3 regions of the Kitasatospora sp. NPDC091207 genome follow, and region 1 is predicted to be linked to each of the others. Evidence: riboswitches for the same ligand, from Rfam matches in the RefSeq annotation. Region 1 holds a riboswitch; each other region holds the start of a gene.
What was found. Region 1 has a riboswitch for thiamine pyrophosphate ahead of ACIQTO_RS01255 (purine-cytosine permease family protein). Riboswitches for the same ligand answer to the same signal wherever they lie in the genome.

Region 1 (9,371 bases):
CAGGCCGAGCAGGATCGAGCCGTCCTGGCGGCGCAGCGCCGGCCAGGCCAGCGGCAGCACGGTGGCCAGCGTCACCGACGGGACCTCGCCGTTGGCGGCCTCGGCCACCCCGGCGGCCAGCGTCAGCGGCACGGTCGCGGCCGGGACCAGCTCGCGCAGGGCGACCCAGTCGGCCTCGCCGGCCAGGCCCTCGAACGGGCGGTGCACCAGCTCCTGCACGGCGTGCGAGGCCTCCCGGCCGTGGCAGGCCTTGTACCGGCGGCCCGAACCGCACGGGCAGTCTTCGCGGGCTCCGACCACGGGGATCTCACCCGTGACGGCGGTGGTGGACTGGCTGCGCTGCGGCGCCTTCTTGGCGGCCTTCTTGCCCATGGTGCGGCTCTCCCGGGGACGGTTTCGGTGTGCTCCGGGCAGCCTACTGACGTTCCCCCGGCACGTGGGCACGCGCCGGGGCGGGGAGTGCCCCGCGACGGGGCGGCGGGGCGGCACCGGACCGGGGGCCGCCGGACCGCGCCGGCCGGGCGCGCGATGGGGCGCGGGGCCCGCCGCACGGGGGCGGGAGGGGGGCGGTCGCCGCCGTACCCGAGGGGCCCCGGGCGGGAGCGCTGTCCGCCGCGGTCAGGCGCTGCGGGCGTCACCGCCGGTCCGCCGGGCGTGGCGGGCCCGGGCGGGCAGGGCGGCCCAGACCGTGACCTCGCCGGGCGCGTCGCGCACGCCCCAGTCGCTGGCCAGCTGGTCGACGATGCTCAGCCCGCGGCCGCCGCGCGAGGTCAGCGACGGGCTGGCGGGGGACGGCCGGGTCTGCGCACCGCCGTCGGTCACCTCCAGGGTGAGGATCCCGTCCGCGTGCATCTGCCAGCGGACCAGGACGCCGCCGTCGCCCTCGCCGTCGTCGGGCCGGGCCGGGGACCCGTGCGACGGGCCCGGGGCACCTGATGTGGCTGAGGCACCTGATGTGCCCGACGTGCTCGACGAGGGGGCGCCGGGCGCCCTGAGCGGTTCGGCCGGGCCCGACGGGACGCCGACGAGTATCTGGTCGACGATCTCCGCCCGGGCGTTGCGTCCGAGTACGGGCAGCGGGCCGAGTGGCCGTGCGTAACGACATGCATTGCTCAGCAGCTCGGAAAGGATCAGAACAGCATCATCAATGACCGGTTCGGGTATCTCCCGGTCACCGAGATCTCGACGCAGTCGGCGCCGTGCGACCCCGACACTCGATGGGCCGTGCGGCACTGCCATGGTCGATGAAGTCGGCACTTCACGCGCCACCATCAACGCCACCCCCGGACCTCCTTCAGCGTATGCCGAGGGATGGATGCCCCTTGGTAATGCGTCGGAAACGACCGCGCGGCGATCCCGCGCGGACATTTCAAGCCGGGCGACGCACGGTGCGCGGCAGGTGATTCCGCGCTCACCCTCTGTCGCGGGAACGCATAATCTCCGCCAGAAAACGACAGGGAAAGGTTTGAGTCCCTACCAAAACGATCGCCGACCGGTGGGCCGACGTGTCGGACGAGGCCGGAGTGTGGCGGGTGGCCAACGGGCCCGGTGGGTTCTGGGGGACGGCCGAGGCCCGAGGGGCCGGCCCGGAGGTCCACGGGGCCCGCAGGCGGTGAACGGCTCACCGGCCGAGCTGGGCCAGCACCTCCGCCGGGCGGTTGGTGATGATCGCCGAGACCCCGAGCTCCAGGCAGAGCTGGACGTCGGCGGGCTCGTCCACGGTCCAGACGTGCACCTGGTGACCCAGCTCCCGCAGCCGCGTCACCAGCCGGGGCCTGGCCCGCACCAGGTCGATGCCCGGGCCGGCGATCCGGGCCCCGCCCGGCAGCGCGGCGCCGGGCCGCAGCCGGCCCTGCAGGGGCAGCGTCCGCTCGAACAGGAACACCCGCGGGTACTCCGGGGCGGCAGCGGCCACCCTGGCCAGGGCCAGCGAGGAGAAGCTCATGATCCGGGCCTGCGGGCGGTCGCCCTCCGGCGTCCCACCGATCTTGAACCGGTCGAGCATCCGCAGCAGCTCGGCCTCCACCCGGCCGCGGAAACGGACCGGGTGCTTGGTCTCGATCGCCAGGTCCACCGGGCGTCCGCAGTCGGTGACCAGCTCCAGCAGGCTCTCCAGCCGCAGGACGCCGCGCAGGGCCGGGTCCCGGCTCGGCTCGCCCGTCTTCCAGGCGCCGAAGTCGTGCGCCTCCAACTGGGCCAGCGTCATCGAGGAGACCGTGCCGCGGCCGTCCGAGACCCGGCCGATCCGGCGGTCGTGCACGCAGACCAGATGCCCGTCGGCCGTCACCCGGACGTCGCACTCGACCGCGTCCGCGCCCTCGTCGAGCGCCCGGCGATAGGCCGCCAGCGTGTGTTCGGGCAGGGCGTGCGAGGAACCGCGGTGGGCGATCACCTGGACGGACGGCGCGGTGCGCGCCGCCGCCGGGGAGAGGTCGGGGCTGGTCACGCCGTCCACGATAGGCGGCGGAAGTGACACCGAGGCGAAGACGACCCCAACCTGCGGGGCCGTCTTCGCCGCGGTGCGCAGTGCGCGGTGCGCGGTTGTTCGGCCCGGGGCCGGTCGGGCCGGTCGGGTCAGGCCGCGGTGGTGCGCCGGGTGAGCGGGGTGAGCGCCCAGGTGGCCAGGGCCGGCACCAGGAAGCCGAACAGCGAGGCCGAGGTCCACTCCTGGGGCGTGAAGTGCAGCGCCTCCTGGACGGACGTCCAGAAGTCCGTCCACCAGCCGGCGATCGCGGTCGGCGCGATCACCTGGTAGACGGCGAAGCCGAGCGCCCAGGGCAGCAGCATCAGCCAGCGGGACGGCGCGTCGGCGGCGAGGTTCCAGCCGCGCCGTCCGGCACCGAGGAAGTAGTCGACCGCCAGCACCGCGAACATCGGCACGAACACCGAGCCGATCAGGCCCAGGAAGGCGTAGTAGGAATCGGTGAACTCGGTGATCTGCAGCGCCAGCACGGTGATCAGCAGACCGGTGCCGCCGGTCAGCACCCGGCGGTCCACCTTCGGCAGCAGGTTGTGGACCGACATCGCGGTCGAGTAAACGTTGGCGAAGGACTGGTCGGTCTCGCGCAGCACCAGTACCAGCAGGAAGAGCCAGCCGGCCCAGACGCCCAGGAAGGAGTCGAAGATCCGGGTGGCGTCGCCGTCGGCCTGCAGCAGCGCGACCAGGCCGAGCACGTAGCACCAGACCTGGGCGACGGTGTAGCCGGAGAAGCTGCCCCAGAACGCGGAGCGGGCGGTGCGCGAGTGCCGGGTGTAGTCGGCGGCCAGCGGGACGAAGGAGATCGACACCGCGATCATCGCGTCGGTGGCCCGGAGGAAGCCGTGCCAGTTGCCCGCGCCCGGGTCGGACACGCCGCCCCGGCCCAGCTGGACGGTGAAGTACACCATCGCCACCGCGACGGCGGCGGCGACGAAGCGGCGCAGTACCGCGATGGCGCCGAGCGGCCAGATGGTCAGCGCGGTGGTCACCGCGCCCGCCAGCACGACGAAGACCCAGCGGTAGCCCTCGGTGTGCGCCACCGTCTGCGCGCCCATCGCGATGACCAGCAGCTCGTACACGCCCCAGCCGATGCACTGGACGATGTTCAGCACCGTCGGCACGTAGGAGAGCTTCGTCCCGAACAGCCCGCGCAGGTTGGCCATCGCCGGTGCGCCGGTCCGGGCCCCGATCAGCGCGGCCACGCCGAGCATCGCGGTGCCGACCACGGTGCCGACGGCGATCGCGGTCACGGCGGCGGCCAGCGACAGCTCGCTGCCCGGCGCGCCGAGCACGGTGGCGGCGGTGGTGAAGCCGATCAGGCTGACGCCGAGGTTCATCCAGAGCGCGAAGTGGTCCCGGAAGCGCAGCGTGCGCGGCGGCTCGGTGTCCAGGACGAACGGGGCCTCGACCCGGTCGGTCCGCTCCGGGTGGTCCAGCACGGCGGTGGCGGTGCCCGTGGAACCGGGTGCGCCGTCGGCGACGTCGGAAGGAGCGGTGGACGACTCGGGGAAATCCTTGGACGCGGGCGCGCCCGAAGAAGAGGATGGCGAAGCAGGCGGCATGGCCGATACTCCCTACGCCGGCATTACCCGGACAGGTTCCGGCGGTCTGCGCCCCCTCGACGGTCCGTCCACGGATGCCGTGGCGTACGGTCGACCGGCGCACTCTCAGCCTGGTGGGTCCAAGCTCCCGCGTGTCAGTTTTGAGCGACAGGCTAACCGGCGCGGGGGTGAACGCCAAGGCCAGGCGTCGGGCGGTCCGCATCGCGGGACGCGCGGGGCGTGCCCCGAGGGGTGTTCAGCGGGGCGTCCTGAGGGTCCTGCCCGGGGCCGGCCGGCGGCTGGTCGGGGGGCGCCGGAGGGGGCCGTTGTCGGGCCGGGCTAAGGATTCTTATGACTTCTTCAGAGGGGTCCTTACGGCAATCGAATCGAGTGTGCGAAAAACTATGGTCGTTGGTCCTGTCAGCTATGGAGGTCGTCCGTGAGCACCGAGCGCGAGGTTGGGCCCACCGGGCCACAGGGGGAGCAGCCCTCCGACGGCCAGGGGGTCGTGGGTCCCGCTCATGACGGTCCGGCGCCCGCCGCCCCGGCCACACCGGAGTCCGGCGGGTTCACGCCGACGCTGGCGTTCAGCAAGGTCGGCGCCCCGGAGCCGGCGCCCGCCGCTCCGGCCGAACCGGTCGCGGCTCCGGCTCCCGCGCCGGTCGCGGCCGAGGCCGGGTACATCGACGCACCTCCGCCGGTGCTGCCGCCCGTGCCGGCCGCGCCCGCGGCCCCGGTGGCGGCCCCCGCCGCCGCGCCGGTCGCCAACCCGTACGCCACCCCGGGCACCCCGGTCGCGGTGGCGGCCCACGACCCGTACGGCGCCCCGGCCGCGCACCCCGCGCCGGCCGCGCACCACCCGTTCGGCGCCGGCCAGCCGCTCGGCGGCTGGGGCGCCCACGACGCCCCGCCCGGCGGCCCGGGCGGCCCGGGCTACCCGGGCGGACCGCTCGGCTACCCGGCCGAGTACCCCGGCGCCCCCGAGCCCGGCGGCCCGCGCAAGAAGCGCGGCGGCCTGATCGCGCTGATCGCGGCCGTCGCCCTGGTCGCCGGTGTGGCCGGCGGCGCGCTCGGCGTCACCGTCGCGGACCGCGACGGTGGCCGCTTCTCCGCCTCGGACGACCACAGGAGCACCACCGTCCAGGCGAACAACACCCAGAAGAACGAGCCCGCCCCCGGCTCCGTCGCGGGCATCGCGCAGAAGGCGCTGCCCAGCGTCGTCACCATCAAGGCGCAGGGCAACGGCGAGTCCGGCACCGGCACCGGCTTCGTCTTCGACACCGAGGGCCACATCCTCACCAACAACCACGTCGTCGCGCCCGCCTCCAACGGCGGCAAACTGACCGTCAAGTTCGCCGACGGCAGCTCCTACAACGCCTCGGTGCTCGGCCGCGCCGAGGGCTACGACGTCGCCGTGGTGAAGCTCGACAGCCCGCCCAAGGACAAGCTGACGCCGCTTCCGCTGGCCGACTCCGACAAGGTCAACGTCGGCGACTCCACGATCGCCATCGGCGCGCCGTACGGCCTGGAGTCCACCGTCACCACCGGCATCATCAGCGCCAAGGACCGTCCGGTCGCCTCCGGCGACGAGACCGGCGCGCAGTCCTCCTACATGAACGCCCTGCAGACCGACGCCTCCATCAACCCCGGCAACTCCGGCGGCCCGCTGCTGGACGCCGGCGGCGCGGTGATGGGCATCAACTCGGCGATCCAGTCCAACACGTCCAGCACCGGCCGGGCCGGCAGCATCGGCCTGGGCTTCGCCATCCCGATCAACCAGGCCAAGTGGGTCGCCGAGACGCTGATCAAGACCGGCAAGCCGGTCTACGCCAAGCTGGACGTCCTGCGCAACGACGACTACAAGGGCGACGGCGCGCAGATCCAGACCCGCGACATCCAGGGCACCCCGGCCGTCACCCCCGGCGGCGCCGCCGACAAGGCCGGTCTCAAGCCCGGCGACGTCATCACCAAGCTCGGCGGCAGCCCGATCGAGAACGGCCCCGCCCTGGTCAGCAAGATCTGGACGCACAAGCCCGGCGAGACCGTCGACGTCGAGTACACCCGCAACGGCCAGACCCTCACCACCAAGGTCACCCTCGCGGAGCGCGTCGGCGACTGAGCCCGCCCGGAAACGGGTGCACCGAACCCCGTCGGACCCGTTAGGCTGACCTCCGCCTGGAGAGCTGCCCGAGCGGCCTAAGGGAACAGTCTTGAAAACTGTCGTGCGGTGACCCCGTACCGTGGGTTCGAATCCCACGCTCTCCGCTGGTTGGAGAACCATCTGCTCAAGGCGGGTGCCGGAAGCTTCCGGCACCCGCCTTCCGCGTTTCCGGGGCGAGTTCACCTGAACGGGGGGTTTGGGGCGGAGGCGTCCTCGTGGGGAGCTGAGGGTTCGTGTGCCGGGGGTAAGGGGCGGACTGCCCTGGGCCCGGCGAGGAGAGACGGATGGCCTGGTACCCCGGCGCTGAGAAGCTGGAGCTTCAGCCCGAGTCGGACGAGCAGCCGGCGATCGTGCCGACGCAGGTGATCTTCCACAGCATCGCGGCGCCGTGGGCGCCGCGCCGAATCTACGAGTACTGGCGGGACTCGACCAATCTGGAGTCGCACTTCGGGGTCGGCTACGACGGCAGTGTGGGCCAGTTCATCGGCACCGAGACCCGGGCGGACGCCAATATGGCGGCCAACCGCAGGGCCGACGGCACCGGAGCGGTGAGCATCGAGTCGGCCAGCGACGACCAGAGCACCGACCCGTGGACGGACGCGCAGGTCGCCGCGCTGATCGCGCTGGGGGTCTGGCTGCACCGGCAGCACGGCATCCCGGCGCGGGTCTGCCGCACGGCGGACGATCCGGGCTTCGGCTTCCACCGGCTGTTCCCGGAGTGGTCGGACGGCGGCACGGCCTGCCCCGGTGACGCCCGGGTGCGGCAGTTCCACACCGTCGTCCTGCCCGGCATCGTCGCCGGTGGGGGCGGTGCCCCGTTGCCGCCGCCGCGGTCGGACTCCGGGCCGGCCCGGAACCGGGTGACGATCAACGGGCTGGAGTACGGCTACGGCGCGCACGGGCCGCAGGTCCGCGAGGTGGGCGAGGCGCTGGTGGCGGCCGGGCACGGCTCGCACTACACGGCCGGTCCGGACGAGGACTGGCGTGACGCCGACACCCTCAACTACCAGGACTACCAACGTAGTCTGGGCTACTCGGGCAGTGACGCGGACGGTGTCCCGGGGGTGGACTCGCTGCGCCGGCTGCTCGGCCGGCTGCCCTCGCCGCGCCGCGTCTCGCTGGCCCACATCGTCACGGCGGCCCGGACGGACCCGGGTGCCGAGCAGGGCCACCAGACCTACGGAGGTGAGGTCCGGATCGTCGAACAGGCGCTGGCCGACGAGGGGTACCTGGAGCAGCGCTGGGTGGACGGCTCGCTCGGCAGCAGGTCCGTGCAGGCCTACGCGGACTTCCAGCGCAGCCTCGGCTACGCGGGGTCGGACGCCAACGGCATCCCCGGTCAACGCAGTCTGCGGGAGTTGGGGGCGCGGCGCGGGTTCGACGTCACGGACTGACGGGCGGCCGGACTGACGGGCGGCCGGACTGACGGGCGGCCGGGGCGGGCCGCGGGCCCGGCCGTGGGCGCCGGTGCTTGACCATGACACGGTGTGAGGGTCTGCACTGGAGGCATCATGTTCAACATCGGAGACTTCGCCAAGCACGGCCGGGTGTCGGTCCGGATGCTGCGTCACTACGACGCGATCGGGCTGTTGCGCCCGGCCCGTGTCGACCCGGTCAGCGGGTACCGCTGCTACGAGGCCGCCCAGCTCGCCCGACTCAACCGCGTCATCGCCCTCAAGGACCTCGGCTTCACCTTGCAGCAGGTGGGGGCTGTCCTGGACGAGCGGCTGGACGTGACCGAGCTGCGCGGGATGCTGCGGCTGCGGCAGGCCGAGCTGGCCGCCGCGATGGCGGCGGACGCCCAGCGGCTGACCCGGGTCGAGGCGAGGCTCCGGACGATCGAGAGTGAGGGAACCATGCCTGCACAGGACGTCGTGGTGAAGCGGGTGCCGTCGGTCCGGGCGGCGGAGCTGACCGCGGTCGCGCGCAGCTATGAGCCAGAGGACATCGGACCGGTGATCGGCCCGCTGTTCGGGGAGCTCTGCCGTCGGCTGGCGGAGGCCGGGGTGGCGGAGGCCGGGCCGTCGGTGGCCCGGTACGAGGACACGCCGGAGGGGGACGGCACGGTGCTGATCCGGGTGGCCGTCCCGGTCGGGGCGGCGGTGTCCGGGGGCCGCGGCTTCGACGTGGTCGACCTGCCGGAGATCGCGGAGGCGGCGACCATCGTGCACCGGGGGCCGATGGACGACGCACTGGGCGCGTTCCAGACGCTGGCCCGGTTCATCGACGAGAACGGCTACCGCTCCACGGGGTACGCGCGGGAGCTGTACCTGGAGTGCCCGGATTCGCCGGCGGACTGGGTGACGGAGTTCCAGGAGCCGGTGGTCCGTCCGTAGCCGGACGAGTGGCGGCAGGGCCCCGCGTCGGCGGGCGCGGCGATGAGCAGCGCAGTCATGCCCGCCGACGCTCCCGGGGCGGCGCCCGTTCCGGCCGGCCGCGCCCCCGGGGCCGGAGCGGCGTACTTGCCGGTCGTGCGACGGCGAGGCAGAGTGCGAACAGAGGTGACGGGCGGCGGACGGCTCGATCTCGTACGACTGGACGGCGTGCGGCGCGACGGCCGTACGACCGGCGGCGTGCGACCGGGGAGACGCGCGCCGGGCGGCGATCGGAGGCGGCGATGAGTGATCTGACGGACCGACTGGCACCGGGTCTCCCGCCCGGGGCCCTGGTGATGGACCCGGATGTGATGGCCGCCTACAGCCACGACATGGCGGGCTTCTGCGCGGCCGGCACCCCCGCCGTGGTGGTCTTCCCGGAGACGGTCGAACAGGTGCGGCACGTCCTGCGGACCGCCACCGAGCTGCGGGTGCCGGTGGTGCCGCAGGGCGCCCGGACCGGGCTCTCCGGTGCGGCCAACGCCGTCGACGGCTGCGTCGTGCTGTCGATGGTGAAGATGAACCGCATCCTGGAGATCGACCCGGTGAACCGGATCGCGGTGGTCGAGCCCGGTGTGGTGAACGCGGAACTGTCCAGGGCGGCCGCAGAGTTCGGCCTCTCCTACCCGCCGGACCCGTCCAGCTGGGAGTCCTGCACCATCGGCGGCAACATCGGCACCGGCGCGGGCGGGCTCTGCTGCGTCAAGTACGGCGTCACCAGCGAGTACGTACTCGGTCTCGACGTGGTGCTGGCGGACGGGCGGCTGCTGTCCACCGGTCGCCGGACGGCGAAGGGGGTCGCGGGTTACGACCTG
Region 2 (9,371 bases), 250 kb from region 1:
CGGTGCAGTCGGTGGAGGGTCGGTCCGCGATCGGCAGGTAGACCCAGTTGCCCTGCTCCGCGAACTCCTCCGACTTGGCCTGCAGGCCGGCCGGCGCCTCGGCATCGTGACCGGAGGCCACGGCGGAGGAGCCCCCGCCGTGCGCCGCTCGAATCTGCTGGGAGATCTTCGGAGCCTCGGGGAGAAGGCGCAGGCGTTCGGCTGGCTGGTGGTCCATCGCTACACGGACAACGACAAGAGCGCGAGCAAGGAGAACGTCGTCCGCGACGACTTCGAGCAGTTGGTGGTGGACCTCTCCGCCGGACACACCCCCGAGGGCTACCCCATCCACGGCGTGATGGCGGACAACGACGACCGGCTGTACCGACGCCCCGGTGGCTGGGAGCGCTACCTGCGAGCGTTCACCGCTCACGAGCGACGGGTGTACTGGGACTCCAACGGCGTGCAGGACCTCTACGCCGAGGGTTTCGAGATCAAGGGACTCGTCGGTGTCGCGATGTCCCTCGCGGAGACGCGGAAGAAGCAGCGGCGTTCACGCAACAGCCACCGTTACCGATCTCCGCAGCGAACCGCGCTGGATGTGGTACCTCACCCCGCACAAGCTGCACGGAGAGACCGGGCACGCCCTCTACCTGCTCGCCACGGTCAAGGGAAGACCGGTGTCCGACCTTGTGTCCAGACTCCGCCGGGCCGTTGACTCCCAGACCTCCAACCGGGCCCGCTCGAAGGCGATCGACACCGTGCAACTGGCCACAGTGCTCTACCGCCAAGGGGCTCGGGACGAAGCCGAGCACTACGCCCGCACCGCAACCGACTTTCCACCGTGGTCCGCTCCGCACGACTGGATGCCGCACTGGCCGAGATGAGGAGAGCCCAAGCATGACCATCGAAGACGTGATCAAGGAGCCGCCGCCCGTGGCGTCACCGGCCTGCCGGAGCCGTCTCGCCTGACGCACGTCCGGGTGTGGCCGGGCGCGTCCAATGGGTCGGCGAGGTCGGCGAGCCACCCCACAACGAGATGGTGGGCGAAGGCATGTTCGACACGAAGGACGAGGCTCAGGAGGCCGCGTTGAAGGCCGTCGCCGATGGCCGGTCCCTCCTTCTCGCACTGCTGCCGGCCGACCTGGCAGCGACGGCCGAGGAGTGGGCGGAGCCGACTGTCAGCGCCTGGGACGCCTGAGGACACCCGAGCGCACCGGCCCGCGACTCCCCCCTTTGGGACGCGGGACGGTGCGCAGTCAATGGGGCTCAGTCCACCAGCGGCAGGTAGACCTTGTTGCCCTGGGCCGCGAACTCCTCGGACTTGGCCTGCATGCCGGCCAGCGCCTCGGCGTCGAACTCGGTGGCGACGGCGCTGGAGCCGTCACCGTGCTCGTCGCGGATCTTCTGCGAGATCTTCATCGAGCAGAACTTCGGGCCGCACATCGAGCAGAAGTGGGCCGTCTTGGCGGGCTCGGCGGGGAGCGTCTCGTCGTGGAACTCGCGGGCCGTCTCCGGGTCGAGGGCCAGGTTGAACTGGTCCTCCCAGCGGAACTCGAAGCGGGCGTCGGAGAGCGCGTCGTCCCAGGCCTGGGCACCGGGGTGGCCCTTGGCGAGGTCGGCGGCATGGGCGGCGATCTTGTAGGTGATGACGCCGGTCTTGACGTCGTCCCGGTTGGGCAGGCCCAGGTGCTCCTTGGGGGTGACGTAGCAGAGCATCGCCGTCCCCCACCAGGCGATCATCGCGGCGCCGATGCCCGAGGTGATGTGGTCGTAGCCGGGGGCGACGTCCGTGGTGAGCGGGCCGAGGGTGTAGAACGGCGCCTCGTCGCAGATCTCCTTCTGGAGATCCATGTTCTCCCGGATCTTGTTCATCGGGACGTGGCCCGGGCCCTCGATCATCACCTGGACGTCGCGTTCGCGCGCGATCCGGCCGAGCTCGCCCAGCGTCTGCAGCTCGGCGAACTGCGCCTCGTCGTTGGCGTCCGCGATCGAGCCGGGGCGCAGGCCGTCACCGAGCGAGAAGGTGACGTCGTAGCTCGCGAGGATCTCGCAGAGCTCCTCGAAGTTGGTGTAGAGGAAGTTCTCCTGATGGTGCGCCAGGCACCAGGCGGCCATGATCGAGCCGCCGCGCGAGACGATGCCGGTCTTGCGGCGGGCCGTCAGCGGCACGTACCGCAGCAGCACGCCGGCGTGCACGGTCATGTAGTCGACGCCCTGCTCGCACTGCTCGACGATCGTGTCGCGGTAGACGTCCCAGCTGAGTTCCTCGGCCCGGCCGTCGACCTTCTCCAGCGCCTGGTAGAGCGGCACCGTGCCGATCGGCACCGGGGAGTTGCGCAGGATCCACTCGCGGGTGGTGTGGATGTTGCGGCCGGTGGAGAGGTCCATGACGGTGTCGGCGCCCCAACGGGTGGCCCAGGTCATCTTCTCCACCTCCTCCTCGATCGAGGACGTGACGGCGGAGTTGCCGATGTTGGCGTTGATCTTCACCAGGAAGTTGGTGCCGATGATCGACGGCTCCACCTCGGGGTGGTTCACGTTGACCGGGATGACGGCGCGCCCGCGCGCCACCTCGGCGCGGACGTACTCCGGGGCCAGGCCCTCGCGCAGGGCCACGAACTCCATCTCCGGGGTCACCACGCCGCGCCTGGCGTAGGCGAGCTGGGTGACGGAGGCGCCGGACCGGCCGCGCAGCGGGCGGCGCGGCCGGCCGGGGAAGACGGCGTCGAGGTTGCGCAGGTTCCCGCCGCGCGGCGAGGTGTGCTTGATCCCGTCGTCCTCCGGGCGGGCCTCCCGGCCGTCGTACTCCTCGACGTCGCCGCGCTGGCGGATCCAGGAATCGCGCAACGGCGGCAGGCCGCGGCGCACGTCGGCCTCGTACGCGGGGTCGGTGTACTGGCCCGAGGTGTCGTAGAGCGGGACGGTCCGGCCGTTGGTGAGGACGACCTCGCGGTACGGGACGCGCAGGTCGGGGCGGGACCCTTCGCGGTAGGCCTTGCGCCAGGCCGGGGTCGGGTAGCCGGTACCCGTGCTCCCGGTGCCCGTGCTCCCGGCGTCCTGGTTCCGGGCAGACTGCGGCTGTGCATCGAACGTGGTCATCAGACCCTCTACTCCCTACGCCGGCATTACCCGGTCAGGTTCCTGCGGTCGACGCAGCGGTCGGCACGTCCAGCGACGTTCCGGTCAGCGCCCTCTCAGCCCGGTGCTCCGAGCTCCCGTGTCCGCAGGCGGTGTTGCCTGCGCATGACGTCCAACACCGTAGCGAGCGGATCGCCGCTGGTCCAGAGGGGGTCCGTCCCCCGGCACCCGACTCCGGCCCGAACGTTTGATCGTCGACGATACGATCTCCGCGCACGCGTTCGCGCACACGACCGGCACGTCGCCGGAACACCTGCGCCACCATCGGGGGGATCACCATGAGGACTTCGCGCCTCCTTGCCGCCTGTGCGGCCGTTACCGCGAGTCTCGGCCTGGGCCTGGGTGCGGCGTCCGCCGCCCCGCTCGCCGATCCGACCGCGACGCCCGCCGCCGCCGCCTCGAACCCGTCCGGAAGTGCCGCGCCGAGCACCGGACCGACCGGCGACCCCACCGACCCGGCACCGAACACGGCGCCCACCGCCGGCCCGACCACCGGCCCGACCGCGGCACCGACCGCCACGGGCACCACCACGCCGACCACCGCACCGACGGACACGCCGACCGCCACACCGTCGGCCACCCCGACCGGCACGCCGACCCCGACCGGCAGCCCGACGGAGCAGCCCTGCACCTTCGCCCACCGGCCCGTCGCCACCATCCCGGTCAGCTGGAACGACAGCGGCTACCCCGAGCTTTCGCTGGTGAAGGGCGGCCCGGCCGTCGAGTCCACCGTGACCGTCCGCAACACCACGGGCTACGACCTGCCCGAGTTCAGCTCCACGTTCACGGTGATCGGACACGGTGTCCGGAACCTCACCGCGGAGACGAGGTTCCCCGGCGGCGCCTGGAGCACCGGGACACCCGTCGAGGGCAGTGACAGCTGGCTCCAGGTGCCGCTCCAGACCTTCCGGCTCGCCAAGGACGAGTCGCTGACCTTCCGGCTCCGCCTGGCCGCCGGCCGGGACGCGGTCGCGGAGAAGGTGGGCTTCTCCCTGAACGCCCAGTCCTCCTTCACGTACGAGCAGCCCGGCCGGGACTACTGCCGGACCGTCGCGAACGCCTCCGGCGGCATCACCGTCACCGAGGCGACCGGCACGGGCACCACGCCGTCGACGCCCGACCCGACGACCACCCCGACCAGCCCGACCGTCCCCGCCACCGGCACCCCCAGCCCCTCGGCGAGCCCGGCGGCCGGTGGTGGCGGCACCGCCGCCACCGGCGGCCAGGGCACCCAACTGGCCCACACCGGAGCCGGTTCGACCACCCCGCTGGCCGCCGGCGCGGTCGGCGCGGTGGCCGTGGGCCTCGCCACCGTCCTCGTGGTGCGGCGCCGTCGCGAGCACGCCGGGTCCTGAGCCCAGGGCGTTCCCGGTGCCTGTCCGCCTGTCGACCGGCGGACGGGCACCGGCCTTTCGGCGCACCGGTCTTCCGGCCCACCGGGGTGGCACACTGGCCGACATGGTGGGACTGGCGGGGCGGGTCAGCGGGGCGGTCGGCGCGGGGCTGGTCGGCGAGGTGATGGTGCACGTTCCGGAACGCCGGGGCACGGAGGCGTTCCTCGCCTACCTCGCCGTGCCGGGCGACCGACTGCCGGTCGGGACACCGGTGGTGGTGATCGAGTACCAGCCTCCGCGCACGGTCTACGTGGCACCGGTCCTCCCGTGACAGGCTTGTGACGGGCCGTCACGTCCTTTCCCTTCTCTTCGGGTTGTACCGGGCGGACAATCCGAATCGGCGCATCTCATGTGCCGAGAGGGGGAGTTGAACCATGGTGTACGTCATCATCGGGGCAGCCGCCGCGGTGCTGCTGGTGGGAATCACGCTCTTCAAACTCATGTGGCGGGTGGCCGAGCCCAACGAGGCGCTGATCATCTCGGGCTCCCGGCACCGGACCGAGGGGGTCGGGGACGGCCTGGGCTTCCGGATCGTCACCGGTCGGGGGACTTTCGTCACGCCGGGCCTGCAAGGTGTCCGCCGGCTCTCGCTGGACCTCAACGAGGCCGAGCTGAACGTCGAGTGCGTCACCACCCAGGGCATCCCGGTCCGGGTCAAGGGCGTGGTGATCTTCAAGGTCGGCGACGACGACGTCTCGATCGCCAATGCCGCCCGACGCTTCCTGGACCAGCAGAAACTGATCAGCCAGCGGGTCCACAACGTCTTCGCCGGCCACCTGCGCTCGATCGTCGGCGGGCTCACCGTCGAGGACATGATCCGCGACCGCGAGCGGCTCACCGGGGAGACCAGGGCCGCCTCCGGGCTGGAGATGGAGAAGCTCGGGCTGATCATCGACACCCTGCAGATCCAGGAGATCATCGACCCGACCGGCTACATCAAGAACCTCGCCATCCCGCACGCCGCGGCCGTCCAGCGGGACGCCCGGATCGCCCAGGCCCAGGCCGACCGGATGGCCACCGAGGCGGAGCAGGAGGCCGCCGCCCGCAAGGCCGAGGCGACCCGCAACAGCGCCATCCAGCAGTCCGCGTACCAGGCCGAACGCGACACCGCCAACGCCCGGGCCGAGCAGGCCGGACCGCTCGCCGAGGCCGCCTCCCGGCAGGAGGTGGTCGTCCAGGAGACGAAGGTCGCCGAGCTGGAGGCGCGCCGCAAGGAACAGCAGCTGCAGATCGAGGTCCGCAAGCCCGCCGACGCCAAGGCGTACGAGACCCGCACCCGGGCCGACGCCGACCGCGACGCCCGGATCTCCGCCGCGCAGGCCAACGCCCAGGAGACTCAGCTGAAGGCCGCCGCCGAGGCCGGACAGGTCAGGGTCGCGGCCGAGGCGGCGGCGGACGCCACCAGGCTGCGCGCGCTGGCCGAGGCCGAGGCGACCAGGGCCACCGGACAGGCCGAGGCCGCGGCCGCCGAGGCCCGCGGGCTGGCGGAGGCGGAGGCGGCCAAGGCGATCGGGCTCGCCAAGGCCGCGGGCATCCAGGCCCGGGCCGCCGCCCTCGCGGAGAACCAGGACGCGGTAGTGGCCCAGGAGTTGGCGGAGAAGTGGCCGGACATCGTGCTGGCAGCCGCGCAGTCCTTCGGCAATGTCGAGCACATGGTGCTGCTCAACGGCGCCGAGGGGGTGGGCGAGCTGTTCGCCAAGGCGCTCACGATGGGCGGGACCGGCCTCGGTCTGGCCCGCCAGCTGCTCACCACCCTGCACGGGCCGGAGCAGTCGGGCCCGGCCGCGGACGCGGCGACGGCGGTGCCGGGCCCGACGGCGGTGCCGGGCCCGACGGCCGCCGTGGTGCCCGTCCAGCAGATCCCGGTCGAGGGGTGAGACCCTCCCCCGGCACGATTGGGTAGCCGCCCGCGCCCACCTGAGTACCCGTACTCAGGTGGGCGCGGTCCCGCCCGCCGGAGCATGGGGGCATGCACCCAGCAGCCACCGCCCGGATCGGCATCACCGCCGTCGGATCCCACCTCCCCGCCCGCCGGCTGACCTCCCGGCAGCTCCAGGACGAGGTCACCGCCGGCGGCCGGCTCCGGCTTCCGGAGCGGATGTTCGAGAAGGCGACCGGCATCGTCACCCGGCACTTCGCGGCCGAGGGCGAGTACGCCTCCACACTGGCCGTCGGAGCCGCCCGGCACGCCCTGGACGCCCGCGGTCTGGACCCGCGCGACATCGACCTGCTGCTGTACGCCTCCGCCACCCGGGACGTCTGCGAACCCGCGACCGCCCACCTCGTCCAGGCCGAACTCGGCTCCCGGGCCCACGCCCTGGACGTCAGCAACGCCTGCAACAGCTTCCTCAACGGGATCGACCTGGCCCGCGCGATGATCCTGGCCGGCCGGGCCCGGCGCGCCCTGGTGGTCACCGGCGAGACGCCGAGCCGGGCGATGCGCCGCGCACCGGACGGCCCGGCCGACTTCCGGGACGGCTTCGCCGGGTACACCTTCGGCGACGCCGGCGCGGCCGTGGTCGTCGAGGCGGTCGAGCGCGGCGGCATCCTCGACATCGAGACCGAGACCGCCTCCGAGCACTGGGCGGCCGGTGGCATCCCCGGCGGCGGCTCGCGCCACCCGCGCGGCGACGACTACAGCTACTTCCGGGGCGGCGGCAAGGAGTTGCGCGGTGTCTTCGAGGAGATCGGCGGCTCCATCCTGACCAGGGTGGCGGCCCGCACCGGCCTCGGCTGGGACGACTACGCCCGGGTGCTGGTGCACCAGGTGACCGTCCCCTACCTGGAGCGCTTCGTCGAGCTCACCGGGGTACCCGCCGAGAAGCTGGTGCTCACCGTGCCGGAGCTGGGAAATGTCGCCAGCGCCACACTGGGCATCCAACTCGACCGAATAAAGCCGGAACTGATCCCTGGCGACAAGGTGCTGCTGATCGGCCTCGGCGGCGGCGTGAGCCTGATGACCATGGTGTGGGAGGCCTAGTGAACACCGGGACGGACCTGTGGGTGGTCGTCCCGGCCTACCAGGAGGAGGCGCGGATCGAGGACACCCTGACCGCCCTGGCCGCCCAGCGGGACCGCGCGTTCACCCTGCTGGTCGCCGACAACGGCTCCACCGACGCCACCGTGGCGAAGGTCCGGGCCTTCGCCGCCCGGGCGCCGTTCCCGGTCGAGGTGCTGGTCGAACCGGAGAAGGGCGTCGGCTCGGCGATCGACACCGGCTTCCGGTACGCCATCGCGCACGGCGCCACCCTGCTCGCCCGCACCGACGCCGACTGCCTGCCGGAGCCCGGCTGGACGGCGGCCGCCCGGGCCGGGATGCGGGCCTGCGGCGGGCTGGTCTGCGGCCGGGTCACCGCCCGGCGGGACGAGCACGGACCGGCCGGGCGCGCGGTGTTCCTGGTCCTGGTCGCGCTCGGCGCGTTCTTCGGCCGGATCCGGCCCGCGCACCGCCGCCGGCACGGCTACCGCACGCCGTACCGGATGCACGCCGGCAACAACATGGCGATCACCGCCGAGCTGTACCGGGCCGTCGGCGGGATGCCGCGCCGGCCGTCGCCCACCGACCGGATGTTCATCAACCGGGTGCGCCGCCACACCACCGCGATCGTCCACCGCCGCGACATGGTGGTGCAGAACTCCACCCGGCGGATCCGCGCCTACGGCGTGCTCGGCACCGCCCGCTGGTACCTGGAACGCGGCGCGGGCCGGCGCTCGGTGGACGTCCGCTGAACCGGCGCGGGCCGACCCGGCCCACCGGGCTGCCCCGCCCCACCGACCGCAGCCCCACCGACCGACACCCCACCGACCGAAGCCCCGTTGAGGAGGGCCCCGTGCTCGACCGGCTCGCCCACAGCCTGCGCACCGTCCACCCCGACCGGCCCGCCGTCCTGGGCCGGGGCCGCACCGGCGCCACCCGGGTCCGGATCCGCCGCGGCGAACTCGCCGAGCTCGCCGACCGCTACGCCGCCGCCCTGCACGCCCGCGGCCTCGGCGGCGGGGCCACCCTCGGCGTCGCCGTCCGCCCCGGCCCCCGGGCCCTCGCCGTCCTGCTCGCCGCCCACCGGCTCGGCCTGCGCACCGCCGTCCTCGACCCGACCGCCGGGCCGGACGTCCTGGCCGCCCGGCTCGCCCTGGCCCGGCCGGACCTGGTGCTCGCCGACGCCGCCGCCCAGGCGGTGGCCGGCTGGGCCGGACCGCTGGCCCGCCGGGCCGACCTCGCCCTGCCCCGGCTGGCCGCGCTCGGCCCGGTCGCCACCCTCGGCCGCCGGCTGCCCGGCTGCGCGCCCCGGCTCGCGGCCGCCCGCACCCCCGCGCCCGCGCCGCGCACCGCCGGCCCGGACACCGATGCCGTGATCGTCTTCACCTCCGGCACCACCGCCCGCCCGCGCGCCGTCGTGCACACCCGTGACGGCCTGGCGGCCGGTCTGCGCACCGTCACGGAGCTGGTCGACCCCCAGCCGGGCAGCGTGGTGCTCGGCGGCACCTTCTTCGTCCTGGTACCCGCCCTCGCGGCCGGCGCCGCCGTGGCCCTCCCGGCCCGGAGCCCGCGGGCGCTGGCCGGCCAACTCGCCCGGCTGGCCCCGGCCCAGACCTACCTCACCCCGCCGGCGCTGCGCGCCGCCCTCGGCGCCGGCGCCCGCTTCCACGGCCGGGTCTGGACCGGCTCTGCGCCCGCCGACGCGGCCCTGCTGCGGCGGGTCAAGCAGGCCGGCGCCGACCAGGCCTGGGGCGTCTACGCGCTCACCGAGCTGTTCCCGGCCGCCGCCGTCGAGGAGGCCGAGAAGAGCGCCCACACCGGGCCCGGCGACCTGGTCGGCGCCCCGCTGCCCGGGGTGCGCACCGGCCTCACCCCGGAGG
Region 3 (9,371 bases), on a different contig from region 1:
CGCCGCCGCGAGCGCCGGGCCGCCCGGGCCGCGGGCGTACGGCCGGCGCGGGGGGTGCCCGTACCCCGGCCGTAGGATGCGGTCCATGGCACGGATCGTCATCATCGGCGCAGGAATGAGCGGGCTCGCGACGGCCTCCCGGCTGGCGACCCTCGGCCACCGGGTGACGGTCTGCGAGGCGAGCGGGACGTACGGCGGCATGGTCGGCCGGTACGAGCGCGACGGCTTCGCCTTCGACACCGGGCCCGGGCTGCTCACCCTGCCGGCCGTCTACCGCGACCTCGCGCTGAAGACCGGCCGGGAGCCGTTGGAGGAGCTGGTCGAGCTGGCCCCGGTGGACCCGGAGAGCCGGCACCTGTTCCCCGACGGCACCGACCTGCTGCTGCCCAACGCCTCCCGCGGCGGCGTGATCCAGGCCCTGGACGCGGCGTTCGGGGCCGGCTCGGGCGCCCGCTGGGCCGGGGTGATGAACCACGGCCGCACGGTCTGGGAGGCCACCCGCCGCCCGCTGCTGGAGGAGCCGCTGCCGGCCGACCCCACGCCGCTGCACACCGACCCCTACCCGGCGCCGCCCCGCAAGGGCCTGGCCCGGATGTTCCGCCCCCGGCCCCGGACGCTCGCCGATGTGGCCGCCGGCGAGCTGGGCGGCCACCCGGGGCTGACCGCCCTGCTGGAGGAGTACGCGCTGCGCTTCGGCCTGCACGCGGGCACGGCCCCGGCGAGCGCCACCGTGCTCCCCTACATGGAGCAGTCCTTCGGCGTCTGGTACGTCAAGGGCGGCATCCGGGCGCTGGCCGACGCGGTGTACCGGCGCTGCGAGCAGCGCAAGGTGGAGTTCCGCTTCGACACCGAGGTCACCTCGGTGGTCACCGAGGACGGGCGCGCCCGCGGGGTCGACACCGCGGCCGGCCGGATCGACGCCGACCTGGTGATCTCCTCGATGGACGCCCGGGTGCTGTTGGGCCGCGGCATCGCCGAGTACCCGGGCGGCGGCGACCCGGCGCTGTGGGGTGAGCACGAGGAGCCGAACGGGCGGTTCACCGTGCTGCTCGCGCTGCGCGGGGCCCGGCCCGCGGCGGCCGCGCACCGCACGGTGGTCCATGCCACCGACCCGGGCGCCGAGTGGAACGCCCTGACGCTCGGCGCGGACCTCTGCGAGCGCCCGACGGTGCAGGTCCTGCGGCCCGACGATCCGTCGCTGCGGCCGGACGACGACCACGAGAGCGTGGTGCTCACCGCGACCGTCCCGGGCCAGGGTGACGTCGACTGGACGGAGCCCGGCCTGGCCGACCGCTACGCGGACCGGCTGCTGGAGCACGTCGACGCGGCTGGCCTCGGCCTGCGCGGGCGCGTCCTGTGGCGGGTGGTGCGCACGCCCGAGGACACCCGCCGGGAGACCGGCGCCTTCATGGGCGCCGTCCCCCGCCCCGCCCTGGCCGGGCACGGCGGGCACTGGCTCCAGAGCGCCAACGAGTCCCCCGTCCCCGGCCTCTACCTGGTCGGCGGCGCCGCGCACCCCGGCGGCGGGCTGGCCCGGGTCGGCATGTCGGCCTGCATCGCGGCCAACCTGGTCGGCCCGGCCTGAGCGGCCTGCCGGGCGGGGCTCAGCCCTGCTGCTGCCAGGTGGGCTGCTGCTGGTAGCCGTAGTCGTAGCCGGGCTGCTGCGGGATCCCGGGCTGAGCCTGCTGTGCCTGCTGGCCCTGCTGCTGGTCGAACTGCTGCTGGGGCTGCTGCCACTGCTGCTGTGCCTGCTGGCCCTGCTGCGCCTGCTGGTCGTAGCCGTACTGGTCGGGCTGCTGCTGGCCGTGCTGCTGCTGGTAGGCGCCGTACGCGTCCACCTGCTGCTGCTGGTACCCGGCGTACGGGTCCGGCTGCTGCTGGTAGGTGCCGTAGCCCTGGTCGTAGGCGAAGGCCGGCTGCTGCTGGGTCTGCCACTGCTGCTGGGCGTTCGCGTCCCAGGCGGGCTGCTGCTGCGGGGCGTCGTAGCCGGCCTGGTAGGCCTCGGCGTACTGGTCGGGCTGGGCCTGCGGGACGGGCTGCTGCTGCTCGTAGTAGCCGGGGGCGTAGACGCCGTCCGCGGCGAGCTCCTGCATCTCGAAGGCGGCGGTCTGCTCGACGGCCGGGACCTCCTCGGCCACCGCGACCGGTGCCGGGCTCTCCTCGACCGCGCTGACCGTGCCGATCCGGTCGGCCGCCACGGCGGTGGCCACCGCCGCGCCACCGGTCAGCGCGCCCAGCAGGGGCACCTTCGCCAGTGGGCCGGGCAGGCCGCCGTCGGCCCGGCGCAGCGACCAGCCGGCCGCGTAGCCGCGCTTCACGGAGAGGGTGACGAGGGTCTGGCCGGCCGCGAACAGCGCGGCGCCCGCGCCGATCACCACGACCGAGCCGGCCGCCATCCCGGCGGCCACCCCGAGGAAGCCGGCCAGGGCGAGGGCGCGCCAGTGCACCGGGGCGCGGTTCTGCAGCAGCAGCTCGGCCAGCAGCCACAGCGCCACCGCCGCCAACGCGGCGTACAGCAGCAGGTATCCGATGCCCATCCGCCCGCATACCTCCAGCAGTCGCGTGCCCGCGCGCGCCGCGCGTGTGCGGCGACTGTACCGGTTGAACGGCCCGGGTACCGCATCGCGTTCCCGGGCCGCCCGAGGGCCGGGCGGTCCGGGAACGGCGGCCGATCAGCGCTGGTGCAGGCCGAGGTTCTGGTAGATCTCCAGCGTCGCGGTCGAGTGGTTGAGCGTGATGAAGTGCAGCCCGGGAGCGCCCTCCGCCAGCAGCCGCTCGGACATCGCGGTGGCGTGCTCCATGCCGATCGCGCGCAGCGCCGCCGGGTCGTCGATCGCGGCCCGCAGCCGCCGCTCCAGGTCGGCCGGGAAGGCCGACCCGCTGAGCTGCGGGAAGCGCTCCAGCTGCTTGGCGTTGGTGACCGGCATGATCTCCGGGATGATCGGCGCCTCGCAGCCGGCGGCCGCGACCCGGTCGCGCAGCCGCAGGTAGTCGTCGACCTCGAAGAACATCTGGGTGATCGCGTAGTCGGCCCCGGAGCGGAACTTCGCCACGAAGTGCCGGATGTCCTCGTCCCAGTCGGTCGAACGCGGGTGCATGTTCGGCGAGGCGGCGACGCCGACGCAGAAGTCGCCGATCCCCTTGATCAGCTCCACCAGCTCGTAGGCGTAGGTGACACCGTCCGGGTGGCTGACCCACTCGCCGGTCGGGTCGCCGGGCGGGTCGCCGCGCACGGCGAGGACGTTGCGGACACCCTGGTCGGCGTACTGGCCGATGATGTTGCGCAGCTCGGCGACCGAGTGGTCCACCGCGGTCAGGTGGGCCACCGGGGTCAGAGTGGTCTCGGTGGCGATCCGGCCGACCATGTTGACCGTCCGCTCGCGCGAGGAGCCGCCGGCTCCGTACGTCATGCAGACGAAGTTGGGGTCGAGCGGTTCGAGGCGGCGGATGGCGTCCCAGAGGCGCTGCTCACCGACCTCGGTACGCGGGGGCATGAACTCGAAGGAGAAGGACCGCTTGCCGGCCGCCAGCAGCTCGCGGACCGTCGACGCGCGGTCTGTTCTGGTGGTAGCGATGCCGAGTGCCATGCTGGCAGGTTAACCGTCGGTCGAAGGGCACGGACAACTCGGTTCCAGCTATTGAGACAATCGACGGACAGCGTTCCGCTTTCCACCCGCGGGGGCGTCGGAGTCGCGTCCGTACAGCTGTTCGCGTCCGTCCGGCTACGCTTGCCGCACCCCCAGCGAAACCTCCGGAGCCTCATCGTGACCTCGTCCAGCAACCGGCCGGCCAACCCGATTGACGTGGAGGACGTGCGCGAGCGCGTCAACGCCGCCCTCGCGGGGTTCATGGACGGCCAGTCGGCCCTGCTGGGGAAGATCTCCCCGCAGCTGGCACCCGCCGTCGAGGCACTGCGGGACTTCCTGCTGGACGGTGGCAAGCGGCTGCGCCCGGCGTTCTGTTACTGGGGCTGGCGCGGCGCCGGCGGCAGCGGCCGCGGCGAGGGCATCGCGCACGCCGCGGCCGCCCTGGAGCTGCTGCAGGCCAGCGCGCTGGTCCACGACGACCTGATGGACCGCAGCGACACCCGGCGCGGCCTGCCCTCCGTCCACCGGCGCTTCGAGGCGCTGCACCGCGCGAGCGGCTGGCGCGGCGACCGCGAGCAGTTCGGCGCCTCGGCGGCGGTGCTGCTCGGTGACCTGCTGCTGATCTGGTGCGACGAGCTGTTCCTGCGCTCGGGACTGGAGCCGGCCGCCGTGCTGGCCGCCAAGCCGGCGTTCGACCTGATGCGCACCGAGGTCATGGTCGGCCAGTACCTGGACGTCCTGGAGCCGGTCGCCGGCGACTCCACCGACGAGGGCGCGCTGGACCGGGCGCAGACCGTGCTGCACTACAAGTCGGCCAAGTACACGATCGAGCGGCCGTTGCAGGTCGGCGCGCTGCTGGCGGGCGCCGGTCCGGAGCTGGTCGAGGCGTACGGGGCGTTCGGCCTGCCGCTGGGCGAGGCGTTCCAGCTGCGGGACGACCTGCTCGGCGTCTTCGGGGACCCCGCGGTCACCGGCAAGCCCGCCGGCGACGACCTGCGCGAGGGCAAGCGGACGCTGCTGGTCGCGCACGCGATGCGGGGGCTGCCCGCCGCCGACGCCCGTCACCTGGACGAACGGCTCGGCGCGCCGGACCTGGCACCCGAGGAGGTGGCCCGGCTGCGCGAGCTGGTCGGGCGCAGCGGCGCGCCCGAGCGGGTGGAGCGGCGGATCGAGGAGCTGATGCGGCAGTCGCTGGCCGCGCTGGCGGCGGCGCCGCTGGCCGACGAGCGGGCCCGCGAGGTGCTGCTGGCGCTGGCCGAGGCCGCCACCGTCCGCAAGTACTGATCCACCTGTCCGAAAACGGGCGGACCGGGAAGTACCGGGGACGGCGGCGGCCGTCCGGTCAGAGCGCGCGCAACCGCCGGGCGAAGGCGGCGGCCGCCGCCTTCGGGTCGTCCGCCGCCGTGATGGCGCGCACCACCACGACCCGGCTCGCACCGGCCGCCAGCACCTCGTCCAGGTTGTCGAGGCCGATGCCGCCGATGGCGAACCACGGCCGGTCGGTGGTCCGCCCCGCCGCGTAGGAGACCAGGCCGAGGCCGGGCGCGTGGCGGCCCGGCTTCGTCGGGGTGGGCCAGACCGGGCCGGTGCAGAAGTAGTCCACACCGGGCTCGGCGACCGCCGCGTCCACCTCGGACTCGGCGTGGCAGGAGCGCCCGATCAGCACGTCCCCGCCGAGGATCGCCCGGGCGGCCAGCACCGGCAGGTCGTCCTGCCCGAGGTGCAGCACGTCCGGCCGGGCCGCGTGCGCGACGTCGGCGCGGTCGTTGACGGCGAGCAGCTTCCCGTGGCGGCGGCAGGCGTCGGCGAAGACCTCCAGGGCCGCCAGCTCCTGCTTGGCCTCCAAGCCCTTGTCGCGGAGCTGGACGATGTCCACCCCGCCGGCCAGCGCCGCGTCCAGGAAGTCCGCGAGGTCTCCCTGTTCGCGGCGGGCGTCGGTGCAGAGGTACAGCCGGGCGTCGGCGAGCCGCCGGCGCGGTGTGTCCGCCGCCATCAGATCAGCATCGCCTGGGCGCGGCGCTTCACCTCGGTGCCGCGGTTCTCCTGAAGCGCCTGGATCGGGCTGCCGGGCAGCGACGGGTCCTCGGTGAAGAGCCACTCCAGGATCTCCACGTCGTTGTACCCGCAGTCGCGCAGCACCGTCAGCGTGCCGGACAGGTGCTTGACCAGCCCCGGGCCGTCGATGAACGCGGCCGGTACCTGGAGCGACTTGTTCGGACCGCGCCGGACGGCGATCAGCCCGCCGTGCTTGACCAGGTCACGCACCTCGGTGACCCGGACCCCCCACTGCTCCGAGATGTCGGGCAGGTACATCCACTCGGTGACCAGGGACTCAATCTTGCTTTCGATCTCACTCACGTCACCAGACTGCCACCTCCACGGCCCGCCGCGCACCAGGCGTCCGTCCGGACTACCCCGCGACGGCCGACTTCAGCGCCACCGCCGGGTCCGCCGCCCGGACCGGATCGAGCACCGCGGCGCGCTCGACCAGCCGGCGGCCCTGGGTGAGATCGCGCGGGCGGTCCACGGTCAGCAGGGCCCTCAGCACGCCGTCGCGCAGCCACAGCACCGCCCAGGACGGGTCCTGCGGGGAGCCGCGCCGGATCAGCTGTTCGCCCTCGCCGTGCCGCCCGGCGTACTGAACCATCCGACCGAACTGCTCCGACCAGAAGTACGGAACCGGGTCGTACGGCAGGTCCGCGCCGAGCACGGCGGCGGCGGCCGCCCCGCCGGACTGCAGCGCGTGGTCCCAGTGCTGGACGGTCAACCGGGCGCCGGCCCGGACCGACGGGTAGCTCACGCAGTCGCCGGCCGCGTAGACGCCGGGCAGGTTCGTGCGCAGCCGCTCGTCCACCAGGACGGCGCCGGCCTCGTCCAGCGCGACTCCGGAGCCGGCCAGCCAGCCGGTGGCCGGGCGGGCCCCGATGCCGACCACGACCTCGTCGGCGGGCAGGTGGGAGCCGTCCGCCAGCAGCACCGCGCCGGCCTCGACCGCGGCGACCCCCACCCCGCAGCGCAGCTCCACGCCGGCCTCCGCGTACCAGGCCGCCATCGCGTGGCCGATCCCGGCCGGCAGCACGCCGGGGACGGGCGCCGGGCCGGCCTCCACGACGGTGACCTCGCACCCGGCCGCCCGGGCGGCGGTGGCCACCTCGGCGCCGATCCAGCCGGCGCCGACCAGCACCAGGCGCAGGCCCGGGCGGAGCAGGGCACGCAGCGCCAGCGCGTCGTCCAGGGTGTGCAGCAGGTGGGCCCGCTCGGCTCCGGGCAGGGCGCGCGGGGCCGCGCCGGTGGCGATCACCAGGGAGTCGTACGGCAGGTCCCCGCCGTCGGTGCGCAGCACGCCGGGGGTGAGCCCGGTGGCGCGGCGGCCGGTGAGCAGCTCGACGCCCAGCCGGGCGAAGTCCAGGTCGAGCGGGGTGGCGTCGGCCTTGCCGAGCAGCACCTCCTTGGAGAGCGGCGGCCGGTCGTACGGCGGGTGCGGCTCCTCGCCGACCAGGACGATCCGCCCCCGCCACCCGCCCTGCCGCAGGCCCGCGGCGCAGTGCGCCCCGGCCAGCCCCGCCCCGACCACGACCGCCTGATCCGTCCCGCTCAGCTCTGCCACGCCCGTCACTGTACTGGCGCCCGCCGGGGGCGCCGGAGGGCCGTCCGCCACCCCACCCCGGCCCCGCCGCCCACCCCGCCGTCCACCCCTCGTACGCGCCTTCAGCGGCGATGACCCCCGGAGTTATGGTGGGGGCACCATCACGGGAGCCCGGCGGACCGGGCTGAGAGGCGGGCTGACACGGCCTGCGACCGTCCGAACCTGATCCGGGTCATACCGGCGAAGGGAGAGCAGCGACTTTGACACGCTTGGCAGCAGGAACCCACGCCGACGTGCTGGTCGTCGGCGGCGGCATCATCGGCCTCGCCGTCGCCTGGCGGGCGGCCCGGCTGGGGCTGCGGGACATCGCGGTGGTCGACCCGGACCCGGGCGGCGGCGCCGCCCGGGTCGCGGCCGGCATGCTCGCCCCCGTGACCGAGCTCCAGTACGGCGAGGAGCCGTTGCTGCGCCTCGGCATGGCCTCCAACGAGCGCTACGCGGCCTTCGCCGCCGAGCTCACCGAGGCCTCCGGCGGCCAGGACACCGGCTACCGCCGGTGCGGCACCCTGGCCGTCGCCCTCGACTCCGACGACCGCGAGGAGCTGCGCGAGCTGCACGCCTTCCACCGGCGGCTCGGCCTCGACTCGCGGTGGCTGACCGGCCGGGAGGCCCGCAAGCTGGAGCCGATGCTCGCCCCGGGCGTGCGCGGCGGCCTGCACGTCACCGAGGACCACCAGGTGGACGGCCGTCGGCTGGCCAAGGCCCTGGTCCTCGCCTGTGAGCGGGCGGGCGTCCGGCTGCACCGCGCCGAGGCCACCGAGCTGCTGGTCGAGGACGGCCGGGCCGTCGGCGTCCGGCTGGGCGACGCGCGGACCCTGACCGCCGACCGGACCGTGCTCGCGGCCGGCCCCCGCAGCCATCTGCTGCCCGGCCTGCCCGAGGGCGTGCTGCCGGCGATCCGCCCGGTGAAGGGCCAGATCCTGCGGCTGCGGATCCCCCCGGCCTACCGCCCGTTCCTCTCCCGCAACGTCCGCGCGGTGGTGCGCGGCCAGCACCTCTACCTGGTACCGCGGGAGAACGGCGAGCTGGTGATCGGCGCGACCAGCGAGGAGCAGGGCTACGACACCACCGTCACCGCCGGCGGGGTGTACGAGCTGCTGCGCGACGCCCACGAGGTGGTCCCCGGTATCACCGAGCTGCCGCTGGTGGAGACCTCCGCCGGGCTGCGCCCGGGCTCGCCGGACAACGCGCCGCTGCTCGGGCCGACCGCCCTGCCCGGTCTGGTCGCCGCCACCGGCCACTACCGCAACGGCGTCCTGCTCACCCCGGTGACGGCCGACCTGGTCGCCGAGTACCTGGCCACCGGCAGCACGCCCGCGCTCGCCGAGCCGTTCTCCCCCACCCGCTTCACCACGAAGGTCCCCGCATGAGCGAGATCGAACTCACCGTCAACGGCGAACCCCGACGGGTACCCGCCGCCACCACCCTGGCCGAGGTGGTGACCACCCTCAGCCGGGCCAACTCCGGTGTCGCCGCCGCGCTCAACGAGGCCGTGGTGCCGCGCGGTTCCTGGCCCCTGACGCGGCTGGCCGCGGGCGACCGGGTCGAGATCCTCACCGCCGTCCAGGGGGGCTGACCATGGCCGACGACGTGTTCGCCATCGCCGGGACGGCCTTCGGCTCGCGCCTGATCATGGGCACCGGCGGCGCCCCCAGCCTGGAGGTCCTGGAGCAGGCGCTGCGGGTCTCCGGCACCGAGCTGACCACCGTGGCGATGCGCCGGGTCGACGCCACCACCCAGGGTTCCGTGCTGGACGTGCTGACCCGCAACGGCATCCGGGTGCTGCCCAACACGGCCGGCTGCTACACCGCCGGCGAGGCCGTGCTGACGGCCCGGCTGGCCCGCGAGGCGCTCGGCACCGACTGGGTGAAGCTGGAGGTCATCGCCGACGAACGGACCCTGCTGCCCGACCCGATCGAGCTGCTGGACGCGGCCGAGACGCTGGTCGACGACGGCTTCACCGTCCTCCCCTACACCAACGACGACCCGGTGCTGGCCCGGAAGCTGGAGGACGTCGGCTGTGCGGCGATCATGCCGCTGGGCTCACCGATCGGCTCCGGCCTGGGCATCCGCAACCCGCACAACTTCCAGCTGATCGTGGAGAGCGCCCGCGTCCCGGTGATCCTGGACGCGGGCGC

Region 2: linked by a shared signal. The riboswitch ahead of thiC (phosphomethylpyrimidine synthase ThiC) and the one ahead of ACIQTO_RS01255 (purine-cytosine permease family protein) in region 1 are both predicted to bind thiamine pyrophosphate.
Region 3: linked by a shared signal. The riboswitch ahead of thiO (glycine oxidase ThiO) and the one ahead of ACIQTO_RS01255 (purine-cytosine permease family protein) in region 1 are both predicted to bind thiamine pyrophosphate.

Annotation. Positions count from the first base shown of each region.
Region 1 is NZ_JBIVVS010000001.1:278,192-287,562, forward strand. It holds gene ACIQTO_RS01240 (DUF5926 family protein) at 1-372, opposite strand, end outside; gene ACIQTO_RS01245 (ATP-binding protein) at 619-1,272, opposite strand; gene ACIQTO_RS01250 (glycerophosphodiester phosphodiesterase family protein) at 1,622-2,446, opposite strand; gene ACIQTO_RS01255 (purine-cytosine permease family protein) at 2,575-4,041, opposite strand; TPP riboswitch at 4,034-4,182, opposite strand; gene ACIQTO_RS01260 (S1C family serine protease) at 4,460-6,139, shown strand; tRNA gene ACIQTO_RS01265 (tRNA-Ser) at 6,198-6,285, shown strand; gene ACIQTO_RS01270 (peptidoglycan-binding protein) at 6,466-7,575, shown strand; gene ACIQTO_RS01275 (MerR family transcriptional regulator) at 7,693-8,517, shown strand; gene ACIQTO_RS01280 (FAD-binding oxidoreductase) at 8,799-9,371, shown strand, end outside.
Region 2 is NZ_JBIVVS010000001.1:23,342-32,712, forward strand. It holds gene ACIQTO_RS00130 (hypothetical protein) at 140-697, shown strand; gene ACIQTO_RS00135 (hypothetical protein) at 1,034-1,180, shown strand; gene thiC (phosphomethylpyrimidine synthase ThiC) at 1,249-3,081, opposite strand; TPP riboswitch at 3,077-3,211, opposite strand; gene ACIQTO_RS00145 (LPXTG cell wall anchor domain-containing protein) at 3,399-4,475, shown strand; gene ACIQTO_RS00150 (hypothetical protein) at 4,579-4,785, shown strand; gene ACIQTO_RS00155 (SPFH domain-containing protein) at 4,889-6,391, shown strand; gene ACIQTO_RS00160 (3-oxoacyl-ACP synthase III family protein) at 6,484-7,494, shown strand; gene ACIQTO_RS00165 (glycosyltransferase) at 7,494-8,243, shown strand; gene ACIQTO_RS00170 (class I adenylate-forming enzyme family protein) at 8,345-9,371, shown strand, end outside.
Region 3 is NZ_JBIVVS010000002.1:411,545-420,915, forward strand. It holds gene ACIQTO_RS06500 (DUF4126 domain-containing protein) at 1-75, shown strand, start outside; gene ACIQTO_RS06505 (phytoene desaturase family protein) at 86-1,585, shown strand; gene ACIQTO_RS06510 (hypothetical protein) at 1,605-2,537, opposite strand; gene metF (methylenetetrahydrofolate reductase [NAD(P)H]) at 2,673-3,587, opposite strand; gene ACIQTO_RS06520 (polyprenyl synthetase family protein) at 3,765-4,871, shown strand; gene thiE (thiamine phosphate synthase) at 4,930-5,580, opposite strand; gene ACIQTO_RS06530 (Rv2175c family DNA-binding protein) at 5,580-5,945, opposite strand; gene ACIQTO_RS06535 (NAD(P)/FAD-dependent oxidoreductase) at 5,998-7,203, opposite strand; TPP riboswitch at 7,327-7,439, shown strand; gene thiO (glycine oxidase ThiO) at 7,443-8,603, shown strand; gene thiS (sulfur carrier protein ThiS) at 8,600-8,809, shown strand; gene ACIQTO_RS06550 (thiazole synthase) at 8,812-9,371, shown strand, end outside.